DNA from 3 places in the Ruegeria sp. BF6 genome. Region 2 is predicted to be linked to each of the others. Evidence: riboswitches for the same ligand, from Rfam matches in the RefSeq annotation. Region 2 holds a riboswitch; each other region holds the start of a gene.

Region 1 (4,874 bases), on a different contig from region 2:
TTGGTTTTCGACCAGAAAGGTCAGGCGGCAGGCGCTTTCGACCTCTTCCACCGCATTCAGCTCGACCATCAGGCCCGGCTCGACTTGCGTGGTTTCGGCCAGTGCCGCAACAGGCAGCGCACAGAGAATGGCGGCAAGGGCCGGACGGCGATACTTCATAGATGCGCTCCTGATCGTTCTACGCAGGCAGGACTTTGGCGGCGTTCCACCCGTCATATCCAAGACCACTGGGGCTCGAAAGGGTTGCCGACACCTTTGTGATAAAGGGCGATTTACAGCCCGTTCAACCCTGCCGTTTCATGACTTCCATCGCAAGTGCATGATATTGCGAAGGCTCCGGGTCGGGCTGATAGGCTATCGCACAGGCCACCAGCCACTCCATCGCGTTCGACTTGACCCGGTGTTCGGTGAAGATCGCGATGTTTCGGCGTTCGAATATCTGCGCATAGATGGGCCAATCGCCCTGTACAGCCGGGAATAGCGCACCAGCGGCATGCGCTGTTCGCCGCCCGCGAGGTCAACCTCTGCAAGGTTAATGGGTGTCATCAATACATCCAGCACCTCTGAAGAGGCTCAAATCGTCGTCACTTGTACACCTAAAAAGAAATCTCAGCGCACCCTGAGATTAAGGTTTTTCAAATCCCAAAGACGATCGGTTCTGTTCAGGAGGAAATCGGCAAGGCAGCCTGGGGGGCGATCCGGTGATCCCGTCACTCAGACGCCTTCTCCGCGCCGGTTTTGCTGTTGCCTGCAGCACGGAAGCGTTCGGCCGAGCTCTGCGTCCACTTCAGTCCGCCGCCCTGTGTTTCCAGGGTTTCGACACTGTCGGCCTCCAGCTGGAACGTCGCGCGCATGGGCATCAGCCCATCCACCACCATTGTGTTTTGTTCTGACGGATCGATGGTCAGCTTTCCGGTCAAACGAACCAGCTCGTGGACGTAACCGGGCTCCCAGTCGCCGTTCAGCCGTACCCGGATCATCTGATTGGGCGGCGGCGGCGGCAAGTGGCTGCACATCCCGGGCTGAGGCACCAGATAAGCGATGGGGTGCCCATCCGCATCGGGCGGCGCCGGAATGGCAAACCCCGCCAGCGTCACCGTTTGACCGTCGAATTCAGGGTTTCCGGCCGCACCGGCACGATCCCGGCGCTGGGCGACGACAAGTCGCTGGTCCAGCAGCCAGTCGATATCGATGCCGTCCGCAGCCAGGGCTTCCTCGGTTTCGACCAGAAGCTCCTGCCACTTCCGCCGCTCATCGGGGCTGCCCACTTCCTGACGCAGCCTGCCGCGCAGGCGCACGACGAAAATCAGATCGTCGAACTGCTCCGGGCTGAGATCGCGGTAGGGGTCTTCGAAGACCTGAACGGACGGGTCAGGCAATTCGGACCATTCCAGTTCAGCCCCCGGTGCCGCCAGCGCAGAAGAACCGCACAGGCTCAATGCCAGAATCGTTGCAAGGTGAAACCAATATCGCATGATCTGAGTCTATCTTCCTGCCGAGATCATTCCAGCCAGTTTTTGCGAACAACGTCCTTAACTGGCCACCCTTATGCCTCAGAGCTGGCCGGTAACGAACGAACAGGATGAAACTTTCATATTGACGCACTGGGCGATCTCGGGCAGTCAATCTGATGATGGTTCCCCCAATTGGGGATGAAAAGGGAATACGGTGAGGTCCGCTAACCGGCGCCAACTCCGTGACTGCCCCCGCAACTGTAAGCGGTGAGCGACGCCATAAATCCACTGGCCCACAGGCCGGGAAGGATGGCCAAGCCAAGACCCGCAAGTCAGGAGACCTGCCATCATGTTTTCAACCAACCCGGGGCGGGGCGTCCCGGAAGGAGGCAAAGTGACGAACGCGTTACGCTATTACATTGCCGCCACCTCGCTTCGGCAATAAGCGGAGTGGGCAATGGCAAACGATCCCCAACACTTCCTGCTGATTTGCGAGACCTGCAACGGCACGGACGCCGCGCATGCGATCGGAAAGGCGCTGACGCACCGGCTACCTTCCGGGTTTTCCATACGCATGGTTTCCTGCATGGCTGGTTGTGACCGACCGACAACCGTAGGCTTTCAGGCTGTTGGCAAAGCGCAATACCTGTTTGGTGACGTCAAATCCTCGCAGGACATTGATGCTCTGGCCCAGTTTGCGCGGCAATTCCAAGACAGTGGGGACGGCTGGACCAATGCTTCTGACCGTCCGCGTGCATTGTTCAACAAAACCTTGGCTCGTATGCCCCGTCTGAACGTGGAGGTGCACCCGTGACAAACTCAGCGTTTCTGATCGCGCGTGGCCTAGAATACTACGCACTCAACGGCGACGTCCTACTACAGGGAGCATCCTTCGAACTGGACAGGGGTGCGGTTTTGGCCATAGCCGGACCAAACGGGGCCGGGAAAACAACGCTTCTGAACCTTTTATGCGGTGCAGCTGAGATGGTTCTGGGGGACGTCCTTGTCGATGGGCGCAGCCTGAAACAGATGTCGTCCAAAGACCGTGCACGCATGATCGCCGTTGTCAGCCAGCAGGAGTTCCCGGACGGTCGGCTGCTGCTGCGAGACTATGTAGCGCTGGGTCAGATTCCGATCCGCTCAGACCGATCCGCCGAAGACCACGCGGTCGAGCTTGATCGGATACTGGACCTGACCGGGCTGGGCCCACTGGCGGACAAGCGGATGGCCCTGCTGTCCGGCGGTGAACGCCAGCGCGCGCATATCGCCCGCGCCCTGGCGCAAAACCCGTCTCTGTTGTTTCTGGATGAACCCACCAACCATTTGGACCCGGACGCCAAGGGGAGAATGCTGTCGCTGGTGGCCGAACTGGGCATCACGGTGGTCATGATCGTGCACGATCTGGTCATGATCCCCGAGTTTGCCACCCACGTGGCGCTGATGAAATCCACGCGTCTGACCAGTTTCGGCCCCGTGGCCGAAGTGCTGACGCCCGCGCATGTGCGCGACACGTTTGGCGTCGATTATCTGTGTTTCCAGCATGAAGGCCGAGTGATCCCGGCACTGGATATCCGAAGAACCCCAGTTTCAAATTAACTTAAGGAAACTCTCCCCAATGAAACATATCTGGTCTGCGGCCCTGATCACCGCCATGGCAGGCAGCGCCTCCGCGCATGAGGTAACGATTGACAATTGCGGTGAACCGCTGGTTTTCGAATCTCAACCCGAAAGGCTGGTCGTTCATGACATGAACATGACCGACATGGCCTTTGCCCTTGGCCTGCAGGACAAGATCGTGGGCCTGACCGGCATCACCGGCTGGTACAAGACCAGCCCCGAATTCGACACCCTGCGCGGTAACATCCCCGAACTTGCGCCGAAATACCCGACCGTTGAAAATCTGGTTGCGGCTGAACCCGACCTGTTCTTCGCCGGTTGGTATTACGGCATGAAACCTGGCGGCGACGTGACACCCGACACTCTGGAGCCTTTTGGCATCAAGACCATGATCCTGACCGAAAGCTGCGTGCATCTGGACAAGGATCGCCCCGAAGCCAGCATGAATCTGTTGTTCGACGATGTGCTGCGTCTGGGCAAGGTCATGCATGTCGACGACAAGGCGGAAGCACTGGTCGGCGGCTGGAAAGAAGAACTGGCCGCGATCGAAGCACAGACCGCCGATCTGGCCAAACCGCGTGTCTTCCTGCTGGATGGCCCGGCAGACGCGCCCTTCACCGCCGGTAAATTCGCCATTCCCGATGCGATGATCGCGGCCGCCGGCGGCGAGAACGTCACCCATGACATGGACACCAGCTGGGGTCGCACCTCATGGGAGGCTGTTGCCGCATCCAACCCGGAATTCCTGGTGTTGCTGGACTACCAGACCGGCAATGGCGCGGGAGATACATTCAAGTTCCTGCAGGAGCATCCGGTAATGTCACAAACCGACGCCGTGAAGAACGAGCGCTGGATCGGCCTGCGGTACGAGGAACTAACCCCTGGACCGGCAAATATCGAGGCGATCTCGAAAATGGCCAACGCCATGCACCCGGGCCTCAACTGATATGAACCGATTGAGCCTTGTGCTCGTGCTGGGGGCGGTCGTTCTGACCGTCCTTTTGCTGATTTCGACCGTCTACGGAACCACACCCATTCCAGCGACAGACGCATTCAACGCTGTCCTGTTGGGCACCGGGATGATCGACGGAGAGATGTCGGCGCTGCACCGGATCGTGTTTGACCTGCGCCTGCCCCGCGCATTGTTCGCGGCCGTCGTTGGTGCCGGGCTGGGGATTGTCGGCGTGGTTCTGCAGACCACCACGCGCAACGATCTGGCCGACCCCTTCCTGTTTGGTCTATCCTCGGGCGCGGCAGCAGGAGCCGTGTTCGTCATCACCGTGACCGGCGATATTCTGGGTTTCTGGACCTTGCCGCTGGCGGCGTTTTGCGGCGGTCTTGTGGCGTCGGGCATCGTGCTTGCGCTGGTGCACGCCATGCGCACAAGCGCACCGGAAAAACTGATCCTTGCCGGACTGGCGGTTTCCTTCCTGTTCTCGGCCATCACCAATTATCTGATCTTCGCGGGCGACAGCCGCGCGGCGCATACGGTCATCTTCTGGATGCTGGGCGGGCTGGGTCTGGCACGTTGGGAAACCTTCCCACTGGTCTGCGTCGGACTGCTGCTGATCCTGTCCTATTCGCTGTATCGCAGCCGCTGGCTGGACGCCCTGCTGACCGGAGACTTGACCGCCGCCACGCTGGGCGTACCGGTCCAGGGCCTGAGGTTCAGCATGTTCTTCACTGCGGCCCTTGCCACCGCCGTATTCGTCTCGGTCGCAGGTGTGATCGGCTTTGTCGGCCTGATGGTGCCTCATATCGCCCGCGGTATCGCCGGACCGCTGCACAACCGGCTTCTACCCA
Region 2 (4,874 bases):
GCCGGTGACGCGGTCGACAATGGCTTCGATCCGCTCAGGCTCGGCGCGATGGGCGAAACGGGAATATTCCAGATGCGGATCGCGCTTGCCGGGTTCCTTGAACGAGGCAATGCCTGCCGAAATCCGTCCGTCCACCTCGGGCAGTACCACATGCATGGCAAGGTCGGCAGGCGACAGGCCCCGTTCCGCTTCGGCCCACGCATTGCGGCGCGAGGTGGCGAGGGCGACCTGAAACACCGGCACGTTTGCCGCGTCCAAGGGCGAAGTGCCCGATGCGCCTTTGCCCGAGAAAGAGGTGGCGTTGATGATCGCTGAGGGCTCCGATACAACGACCTGTTCACGCAGCCATTCAGCGGCGGCTGGCGCTTTCAACGAAGGAGCGAACAGGCCAATCGCATCCAGTCCCCGGTCCCGTAGGCTGCGGATCAGGGCGGCGACCGGAGCAGTGTCGGCCGATGTCAGATAGGCGCGGTAGAAGGTGACAAGGATACGTCTCGCATCGCTTGTGAACGCCTTGTCCACCGGGATCACGCCGCGGTCCGGGCACCAGACACCGCAGTCGGGTAAGGTCTTTGCGCCCATCACCGGGCCGGCATAGAGACCTGCCGCCAGCGCCATCTGCGCCAGTGCAGCCTGTGCTGCAACCTCGCCGCCAGTGTCACACAGATGCGCCAAGCGGCGCAGGGTCGAGACCGGTAGGGTGGAGTAATCATCCAGCCGCGTGTCCTCACGCCCATCCGCAGGCAGAACGGCCAGCGCGATGCCTTTGGCCTGCGCCAGCGCCAGAACCTGCTGCAAGCCGTAAGACCAATAAGGAACACCGCCGATCAAGCGGATCAGGATGCCCTTTGCACCCTCCAGAGTCTGTTCAACATATGTGTCGACAGACAGAGGGTGTTTCAGCGCCGTCAGGTTGGCCAGCCGCATCGTCGGCATCCGCCCCTCGGGACCGCCACCACGATGCCAGCCCGCCGCGAAAGCACCAAGGTCGCTGTCGGAAAAGGACAGCACAACCAGATCCGCCGGGCTTTGGCCCAGATCGGTCGGGGGCTCGGTTTCTTCTAACCCGTGGCTTTCGCGGAAGACGACGTGCATGGCTTACTCGGCGGCCTCGGTCACGCCCACGAGGATATCGCGGATCGCGGCCTCTTTGATGTCGTCATGCTCGGCAATCACCACCAGACGCGAGCGACGATCCTCGCCGGGTTCCCAGGGGCGGTCGTACTGGTGACGTACACGGGCACCGACGGCCTGAACCAATAGACGCATCGGCTTGCCCTGAACGGCGGCATAGCCTTTGACCCGCAGGATGTTCAACTCATTGGCCAGACGTTCGATATTGGCGACCAGTTGGGCCGGATCGGTCTGTTCCGGCAACTCGACGATGATGCTTTCGAAATCGTCATGCTCATGGTCGTGATGACCGTCGTGGTGCGATGGGCGGGCGTCCATGTCGTCCTCGGCTGCTGCTTCCAAACCCAGCACAACGCGGACATCCACTACACCTTCGGCCACTTCGACGACGGGCAGGGAGCGCGGCGCCTCGGCGGCGATGATCTCTTTTGCCTTGGCCACACCTTCGGGACCCGCCAGATCAGGCTTGGTCAGCAGGATGATATCGGCACACGAAATCTGGTCCTCGAACACTTCGGACAGGGGCGTTTCGTGATCGATCGAGTCATCGGCCAGGCGCTGGGCATCAACGGCTTCGACATTAGGGGCAAAACGACCGGCGGCGACGGCCTCGGCATCGGCCAGAGCGATCACGCCATCCACGGTGATCTTCGAGCGGATATCAGGCCAGTCGAACGCCTTCAGCAGCGGCTTGGGCAGGGCCAAGCCCGAGGTTTCGATCAGGATGTGATCGGGGCGCGGTTCCAGCGCCATCAGGGCCTCGATAGTGGGAATGAAATCATCGGCTACGGTGCAGCAGATGCAGCCGTTGGCCAGTTCCATGATGTTTTCCGCTGGGCAATCCGGGATGGCGCAGGATTTCAGTATATCGCCATCTACGCCCACATCGCCAAACTCGTTGACCACAACGGCAAGACGCTTGCCCTGCGGGTTCTGCATCAGGTGTTTGACCAGCGTAGTCTTGCCCGAGCCCAGAAAGCCGGTGATCACAGTGACGGGGAGTTTTTCGAGATTGCTCATTTCAGGGCTCCAATCGGGGGAATGCGGGCCGCACAGTTTTTGCGGAAATGTTCGGGGCGTTCGCGCCATTTGACCAGGCCGTCCTCGGTCGCGAGGTACTTGGTGGCACCTTCGACAATGGTTGCGACATGGTCGTTTTCGTTGAGGTGTTCATAGACAAAGGTCCAACGATCCGGCCCGCCGCGCAGCACGATGGAACAACCTTCATCACAGTTCGACAGGCATTCCACGGCTTTCAGCGTGATGCCCTCGGGCAGTTCCGCTTGTTCCAGCGCTTTATGAAGCAGGGAGCCGGGCCGTTGCGCGTCGTCCTCGACGGGCAGGCCACGGCGGCACGTGGTACAGACCAGCAGCTCAACAGGTGCGGTCTCGGTCATGTCTCTCATCCCCCCAAATCCTCCTTGCGGGGGACGGGGTTTCATGCGGGCCACGTGTTGCGACATGGACCCGACACCGGAACACCCCGCCCGGTTTCATCTTCGCGTGCTGGCAGGTCTCCCGGCTTGCGGATGTCAGAGGCGGGCCTCTGTCGGATGTCCCGCCTTCCCGGCCAATTCGGCCAGTGGCTATGGGCACCCTCTCCGGTCACGGTCGCGGGGGCGGCTGCGTTTGACGGATGGCCGTTGACGCATTCCCTTTTCATCCATCCTGGGATGGACACCAACGCAAGCGACATGCGGCACGGGCAGGGGCCTTGTCAAGCGCGAGACAGGGGTAGAAACCCCATAGAACAGAAAAGCGACCAGCTTGTGTCAATCCGCGGCATCCGCCACCAGCCGGTCCTGCAACCACGCGCAAAACAAACCCGCCGCTGCCGTGGATTGCGCGGCCCGTTGAGCGCTGACCAGATAATGCGACTGGGCAAAGGGAATCGCCGGACCCGCAATCGCAATCGGTGCGCCTTGCCGAATTGCGTTTTTTGCGAACCGTTCAAGGATCGTGGCATATCCTGCACCGGCCATCACTAGTTGCAGCGCTGCCACCGTGGTGTCCACAGAATGCCGAGGCGGCTGGTCGGGCGGCGCTATGCCGTTGGCCTGAAGATACCGCGCCCAGTTGTCCTCGTATCCAAGGATGTGAATCAGTGGCCCGTTCGGCAGGGAGATCAGCTTCGCTGAGTCGTCCCCAGCCCGACAGACCGGGACTAGCTTTTCGTCGGTGAGTTTTTGGGATCGCACCCCCGGCCAGTCGCCATAACCCAGCCGGATTTCCACATCCACATCGCCGGGCGTCCCGCTGTCGTTCCAGATGTGCGAGACAAGTCGGACCGGAATACCCGGATGCTGCGCGGAGAAGTCAGGCAGCTCGGCAGCCAACCAATAGGTCGCGGTCGAAATTGCTGCCCGGATCGTCAGGGTCTGGCGCGAGGCCGGGCCAAACAGACTGTTGGTCGACAGCGCAATGTCGGCCAAAGCGCGCCGAACCGTCAGCGAATAGGACTGCCCCAGCTCGGTCAGTTCCAGCCGCCGTGCATTTCGTGTGAACAGCTTTTGACCCAACTCGGCCTCAAGGGACCGAATGTGCAGTGAAACGGCTGTTTGCGTCAGGCCAAGTTCACGCGCGGTTGTGGTGAAATTCAGATGGCGCGCAGCGGATTCGAAGCTGCGCAGCCAAACGGGATTTGGAAGGCGATCCATTTACCACCAAAAATTTTTATCTATATCGCGTGTTATTATTCATTTTCGTTTCCGGCAGGCAATAGGGATACTCGGCACAAACGGCGACCTTCGGGAGGGTGAAATGAAAGTCGGATTCATCGGTTTGGGTAATGTCGGCGGCAAGCTGTCCGGCTCACTGCTGCGCAACGGAATTGACTTGACGGTCCATGACCTCACCCCCGATCTGGTGGCCGAATACGTGGCCAAAGGCGCCAAAGCTGCCGAAAGCCCGGCGCAGATGATGCGGGATTGTGATGCAGTCATCACTTGTCTGCCGTCCCCGGCCGCCTCGGACACCGTGATGAAAGAGATGCTGCCCGAGGTCGCTCCGGGCAAAATCTGGATGGAGATGTCGACCACCGATGAGACTGAGGTTATGCGTCTCGGCGCGATGGTGGTCGAACGCGGAGGCGCCGCGGTCGATTGCCCGGTGTCCGGCGGGTGCCACCGGGCGGCGACCGGCAACATTTCGATCTTCGCAGGGTGCGACCGCGAAACATTCGAGCGGATTTTGCCGTTTCTAACCACGATGGGACGGCGAGTTCTGCACACCGGAGAATTAGGTTCGGCCTCGGTCCTGAAGGTGCTGACGAATTATCTGGCCACCGCCAACCTGATCACCTGTGCCGAGGCGCTGGTGACCGCCAAGGCTGCCGGGATGGACCTCAACACCACCTATGAGGCGATCAAGATTTCCTCCGGTACATCCTTCGTGCATGAAACCGAAAGCCAGGTCATCCTGAACGGATCGCGCGATATCTCCTTCACGATGGACCTTGTCAAAAAGGATATCGGGTTGTTCCAGGACGTGGCCGACCGGGCCGGAGTGCCGCTAGAAATCAACCCGGTGATGATCCGCATCTTCGACGATGGCATCGCCCGTTTTGGCGAACGAGAACTGTCTCCGAACATTATCAGGCGGTTAGAGGAGGCCACTGGCCTAGACATCACAGCACCCGGCTTTCCGCCCGAGATGCTGGATGACGAACCGGAAGAACCGGGCTACGAAGTCATCCCGCAGGGCCGAAGGGCGGAATGACGCACTACGCGGCGCAATACGGC
Region 3 (4,874 bases), on a different contig from region 2:
TCCCAACGAATTGCAGGCCGTTGTCGTTAATGGCGCGCAGATCGGCGATTGGCTGGAAATGTCGGCAAGCGTGTTCAACCAGATCAAACCGGGGTTCGAAACCGACCTGGTCGACCCCAGCCGGGCCGGGCATAATTTCGATGTTCTGCAAGGGTTGAGCTATCAGATCGACCTCTCGCAACCTCCACGCTTTGACGCCTCAGGTCATCTGAGCGCCTCTGCACATCGCCGTGTTCACGACATCCGATTAGAGGGCCGTCCCGTAACACCCGACAAGCGCTTTGTCGTTGCGGTGAGCAATTACCGAGCCAGCGGGGGCGGCTATTTCCCTTTTGTCGACCAGGCCGAGCCGATCCCGCTGCCTGCACAACCCGTTCAGCACATATTGCGAGACTACGTCTCGGGTGCCCTGCCACGGGACCCGCTGGAAAAAGCGCCCCGCGCCTTTCAGTTTGCTCCATTTCCCGGCGCGACAACCTTGCTCAGAACCGGTCCGAAGGCCCGCGATCACATTGCTGAACTAGAGGAATACACCCCACATCTGATCGGTGCAGACGATGACGGCTTTCTGCTGATCCGTTTGACACTCTGACGGGTTGTCATTTCCGCGTCTGTTGCCTATATCGTGCGTTGAGAGGTTGGCGCGGGCGAGCGCCTCGCCAACCTGGTCAGGTCCGGAAGGAAGCAGCCACAACGAGCCCCGCTTGGGTCGATGTCCAACCTCTCACTTCCTCCCTGTAGCAAACGTAAAGCGCCAGAATCGGCGAAGTCATGCAATCAGCCGTGGCCAAAGGACTGCGTTGCGGCGGGCAAAAGCGCCGATGTGCCCAACTTCCGACAAGCCAAATTCACCGGGTGACAACAGGTGACGTCGCGCATCTGGGCCGTACAGATCGGCCAATCGCCACACCGCATTGGGTGGCACCACATCATCATCCTCGAAGGTAAACAGGTCCACGGGCGTCCCTGACTGCGCCCAGCGCGCATCAGGCAAGGAGGTCCCGATCTCGGGCAGGTAGTTGCGCGGTGCGGTGCACCACCGCCGCCACTGCCAATATACCGATGCCGGCAGGTCCGCCCCGAACCCCAGCGCCTTGCCAGGAAGGTACCCCAGGGCTTTCACCGCCAAGGGAGCGTGACCATACCAGAACAGCAAAGCCAGCGCCCGATACGGCCAGGGGTGATCCGATACCGTTACAGGGCCAGAACAGACGCAGATCATGCGGTCGATCTGATCGACGTCGGGCTGAATCGGCCCCAGCATCCCGCCGACTGAGTGTCCGATGCTCCACTGCTGCGCATCGGGGAACCTGCGCCGCATTTCAGCCCGGGCCGCGGGCATGTCGACCAAGGCCCAGTCGGCCATCTTGACCCGTGATGCTTTCAGCGACCCGTTCAGAGAATGGCCGAAATCGCTGTAGTCGTAAGTCAGACAGGCCATCCCCCTCTCGGCAGCCAGCCAGCGGGCAAAATGCTGGTAATAATCTCTCGGTACGCCGGTAGCACCGTGAATGACTACGGCCACCCGGGGCGCGGACGCTGGCAGATAAAGGCGCGCCGACAAGGAACCCGTGCCGGACGGAAACTGAAAGTCCTCGGTCGAATCGGTTTGTGCAGTGTCCAGCATGGTTCGGTCTCCGGATTTTGAACCGATTGGTTCACTTTCTCCAGTCCGCAGTGTTTCTCGCCACAAGTCAACAGTGACCGTACATGACCACACGTCCGCTTGGCCGTGCAAATTGCCCGCTTGACTCGGCTCGCCCGTACCCGCTAGCGATGGCGTGATGGTTCTCGACCCCGATCGCGGGGCGAGATGAAAAGGGAACACGGTGCGGTTCTGCCCCGGTTATACCGGAACGAACCAAGGCCGCGACTGCCCCCGCAACTGTAAGCGGTGAGCAATGCCGAAATACCACTGGCCGAAAGGCTGGGAAGGTCGGCAACGCGATGACCCGCAAGTCAGGAGACCTGCCATCGAACCGAAACCGAAACTCGGGCGGGGTGTCCGGGCAGGTTGTCAGCATGCTGTCACACCTGATCTACGCCCCGTCCTACGCGCGGAGGGCGCACAATGATCTGGAAGACAAAGACCCACGAATACTCGGCCACCGTATGCCAGCGAACCGGCAAGACCTGCCCAGCTTTGGCACGGGTCGCGCGTGTCATTACACAGGCGATAGAGACCGCCGCACCTGCAACAACCCCCGATTTTCAGGTCGAAGGCAGCAGTGAACTGACCCATTGCCCCGAAGGTTGCACCGCCCGATTTTGCGCACGGCCTGATCAGATTCGGATCTTTTGCGGCACGGACTCCGACGTTTCCACCGATTCACTTGATAGGTATGCCGACATGATGTTCGCGGATGTGTTCAGCTCTCTGCCCGCCGATGTTATGGCCAGCCCACCCTGCGCGATGCTCGAGGTTTTATTGCTGGCCGCAAGTCCGGTTGCGCAACCGGAGCAGCACGCGGCGCTCTAAGCTAGCTGCCCTTTCGGGCGCTGGCCGCCTGCGCCGCCCATTGCAACTGGCCGTCGGTTTCAACGGCGCAGGCCCGTACGGCGCGCAGACGTTTCAGCGCTGCCTCGGGCTGTTCGCCCTGTTCGACCATAAGGCGCAAAGCGACCATGCCAGACCGGCCACAGCCACCCCGGCAATGCACCAACACCCGCCCTCCTCGGGACAGGACTTGTGCCGCCGCTGCGCTGACCTCGGCCCATGCGGCCCGAACCTCTGGCGGTGGCGCGCCAAAATCCGCGACTGGCAGATGCGCCCACCCGATGGCGGCGATGCGAAGATCGTCACCGAATCCGGCGGCACCTTCCTCCAGCATCTCAACCTCGGTGGTCATGGAAACCACCAAATCCGGCTGCCAGTCCCGGATGGTACGAAGATCCTGCAGGTAGTTGCCACCGCGCCCCGGGATTGGTGAAAGGGCAACCGTGCCATTTCCCACCTGCACGGCGTGAATCGCAAAGAGTCTCAAAAGGTGGCCCTCCTGCGAACGTTTCTACGATGCGTAAACTGTCCTGCAAACCGAATTTCGACTACAGCGGCGGTGGACGCGGGCGGCAGGGGTCTCTACGCTGCATTCCTGAACCGAATCCGACAGAGCAGACATGAACGACACGCCAAGCCCCGCCTATCAGGTTCTTGCCCGCAAATACCGCCCCGAAACCTTTACCGATCTCGTCGGTCAGGATGCGATGGTTCGCACGCTGAAAAATGCGTTCGAGGCCGACCGGATCGCACAGGCCTTCATCATGACCGGCATTCGCGGCACGGGTAAGACCACCACGGCGCGGATCATCGCCAAGGGCATGAACTGCATCGGCCCCGATGGCCAGGGCAAGCCGACCACGGAACCCTGCGGCCAGTGTGAACATTGCGTGGCCATCATGGAAGGCCGCCATGTGGACGTGATGGAGATGGACGCCGCCAGCCGCACCGGCGTCAACGACATCCGCGAGATCATCGACAGTGTCCGCTACCGCGCCGCCTCGGCCCGCTACAAGATTTACATCATTGACGAGGTCCACATGCTCTCGACCAGCGCCTTTAACGCGTTGCTCAAGACGCTTGAGGAACCGCCCGAGCATGTGAAATTCATCTTTGCCACCACCGAGATCCGCAAGGTGCCGGTCACGGTGCTGTCCCGCTGCCAGCGTTTTGATCTGCGCCGGATCGAACCCGAGGACATGATCGGACTGCTGCGCAAGATCGCCGATGCCGAGGGCGCACAGATCGCCGAGGACGCGCTGGCGCTGATCACCCGCGCTGCCGAGGGCTCTGCCCGTGACGCAACCTCGCTGCTGGATCAGGCGATCAGCCACGGGGCGGGCGAGACCAGCGCCGATCAGGTGCGTGCCATGCTGGGTCTGGCCGATCGGGGCCGGGTACTGGACCTGATCGACATGATCCTGCGCGGCGATGCCGCCGCCGCACTGACCGAACTCAGCGCTCAATATGCCGAAGGGGCCGATCCGCTGGCGGTGCTGCGCGATCTGGCCGAGATCACCCACTGGGTATCAGTGGTCAAGATCACCCCGGATGCAGCCGAGGACCCGACCGTTTCACCGGATGAGCGCGCCCGCGGTCAACAGATGGCTGAGGCCCTGCCTATGCGCGTGCTGACCCGGATGTGGCAAATGCTGCTGAAAGCGCTCGAAGAAGTCTCGGCGGCTCCGAATGCCATGATGGCTGCCGAGATGGCCGTGATCCGCCTGACCCACGTGGCCGACCTGCCGAGCCCGGAAGAACTGATCAAACGGCTGCAAGACGCACCGTCGCCCCCGCCGAACGGAGGCCCCGGTGGCGGCATGGCCGTACCGTCTCATGCGCCTGCACAGCCAGCTCCTGCTTCGTATACCACAACAGCGCGCGGCCCTGCTGGCGCACCCACCGCCGCGCTGGCCCAAGACACCCAAGCAGCCCTTGCGCGCTATCCTAGCTTTGACCATGTCGTGGAACTAATCCGCACAAACCGCGACGTGAAACTGTTGGTCGAAGTTGAAAATGGCGTCCGCCTCGTATCCTACCAACCCGGCCGGATCGAGTTCACACCGACGGATAACGCCCCCACCGATCTGGCCGCCCGGATCGGTTCGGCACTACAGCGGTGGACCGGAAACCGCTGGGCGGTGTCCATCGTCGCCGATGGGGAAGCGGCAACCATCGCCGAGGTCCGTGACGCAGCTGATCTGGCATTGAAGGCGCAGGCCGAGCAGCACCCTTTGGTGCAGGCCGTCCTGATGCAGTTTCCCAAAGCGCGCATTAAACGGATTGAGACACCGGAAGAACGCGCTGCCAAGGTCGAAACCGAAGCCCTGCCCGAGGTGGAAGACGAATGGGATCCCTTCGAGGAGGATTGATCCTC

Evidence for each region. Region 2 has a riboswitch for cobalamin ahead of ACR0IM_RS20845 (DUF1636 family protein). Riboswitches for the same ligand answer to the same signal wherever they lie in the genome.
Region 1: linked by a shared signal. The riboswitch ahead of ACR0IM_RS11715 (DUF1636 family protein) and the one ahead of ACR0IM_RS20845 (DUF1636 family protein) in region 2 are both predicted to bind cobalamin.
Region 3: linked by a shared signal. The riboswitch ahead of ACR0IM_RS21850 (hypothetical protein) and the one ahead of ACR0IM_RS20845 (DUF1636 family protein) in region 2 are both predicted to bind cobalamin.

The regions. Positions count from the first base shown of each region.
Region 1 covers NZ_JBQFTN010000003.1:264,095-268,968, reverse strand. The annotation lists gene ACR0IM_RS11725 (hypothetical protein) at 1-159, opposite strand, end outside; gene ACR0IM_RS11720 (DUF3299 domain-containing protein) at 711-1,475, opposite strand; cobalamin riboswitch at 1,618-1,817, shown strand; gene ACR0IM_RS11715 (DUF1636 family protein) at 1,912-2,268, shown strand; gene ACR0IM_RS11710 (ABC transporter ATP-binding protein) at 2,265-3,050, shown strand; gene ACR0IM_RS11705 (ABC transporter substrate-binding protein) at 3,070-4,017, shown strand; gene ACR0IM_RS11700 (FecCD family ABC transporter permease) at 4,019-4,874, shown strand, end outside.
Region 2 covers NZ_JBQFTN010000016.1:343-5,216, reverse strand. The annotation lists gene cobN (cobaltochelatase subunit CobN) at 1-1,095, opposite strand, end outside; gene cobW (cobalamin biosynthesis protein CobW) at 1,099-2,154, opposite strand; gene ACR0IM_RS20845 (DUF1636 family protein) at 2,151-2,531, opposite strand; cobalamin riboswitch at 2,626-2,834, opposite strand; gene ACR0IM_RS20840 (LysR substrate-binding domain-containing protein) at 2,907-3,791, opposite strand; gene ACR0IM_RS20835 (NAD(P)-dependent oxidoreductase) at 3,895-4,851, shown strand.
Region 3 covers NZ_JBQFTN010000019.1:7,897-12,770, reverse strand. The annotation lists gene ACR0IM_RS21865 (bifunctional 2',3'-cyclic-nucleotide 2'-phosphodiesterase/3'-nucleotidase) at 1-592, shown strand, start outside; RNA gene ffs (signal recognition particle sRNA small type) at 632-730, shown strand; gene ACR0IM_RS21855 (alpha/beta hydrolase family protein) at 770-1,627, opposite strand; cobalamin riboswitch at 1,769-1,990, shown strand; gene ACR0IM_RS21850 (hypothetical protein) at 2,072-2,479, shown strand; gene ACR0IM_RS21845 (protein-tyrosine phosphatase family protein) at 2,481-2,984, opposite strand; gene ACR0IM_RS21840 (DNA polymerase III subunit gamma/tau) at 3,118-4,869, shown strand.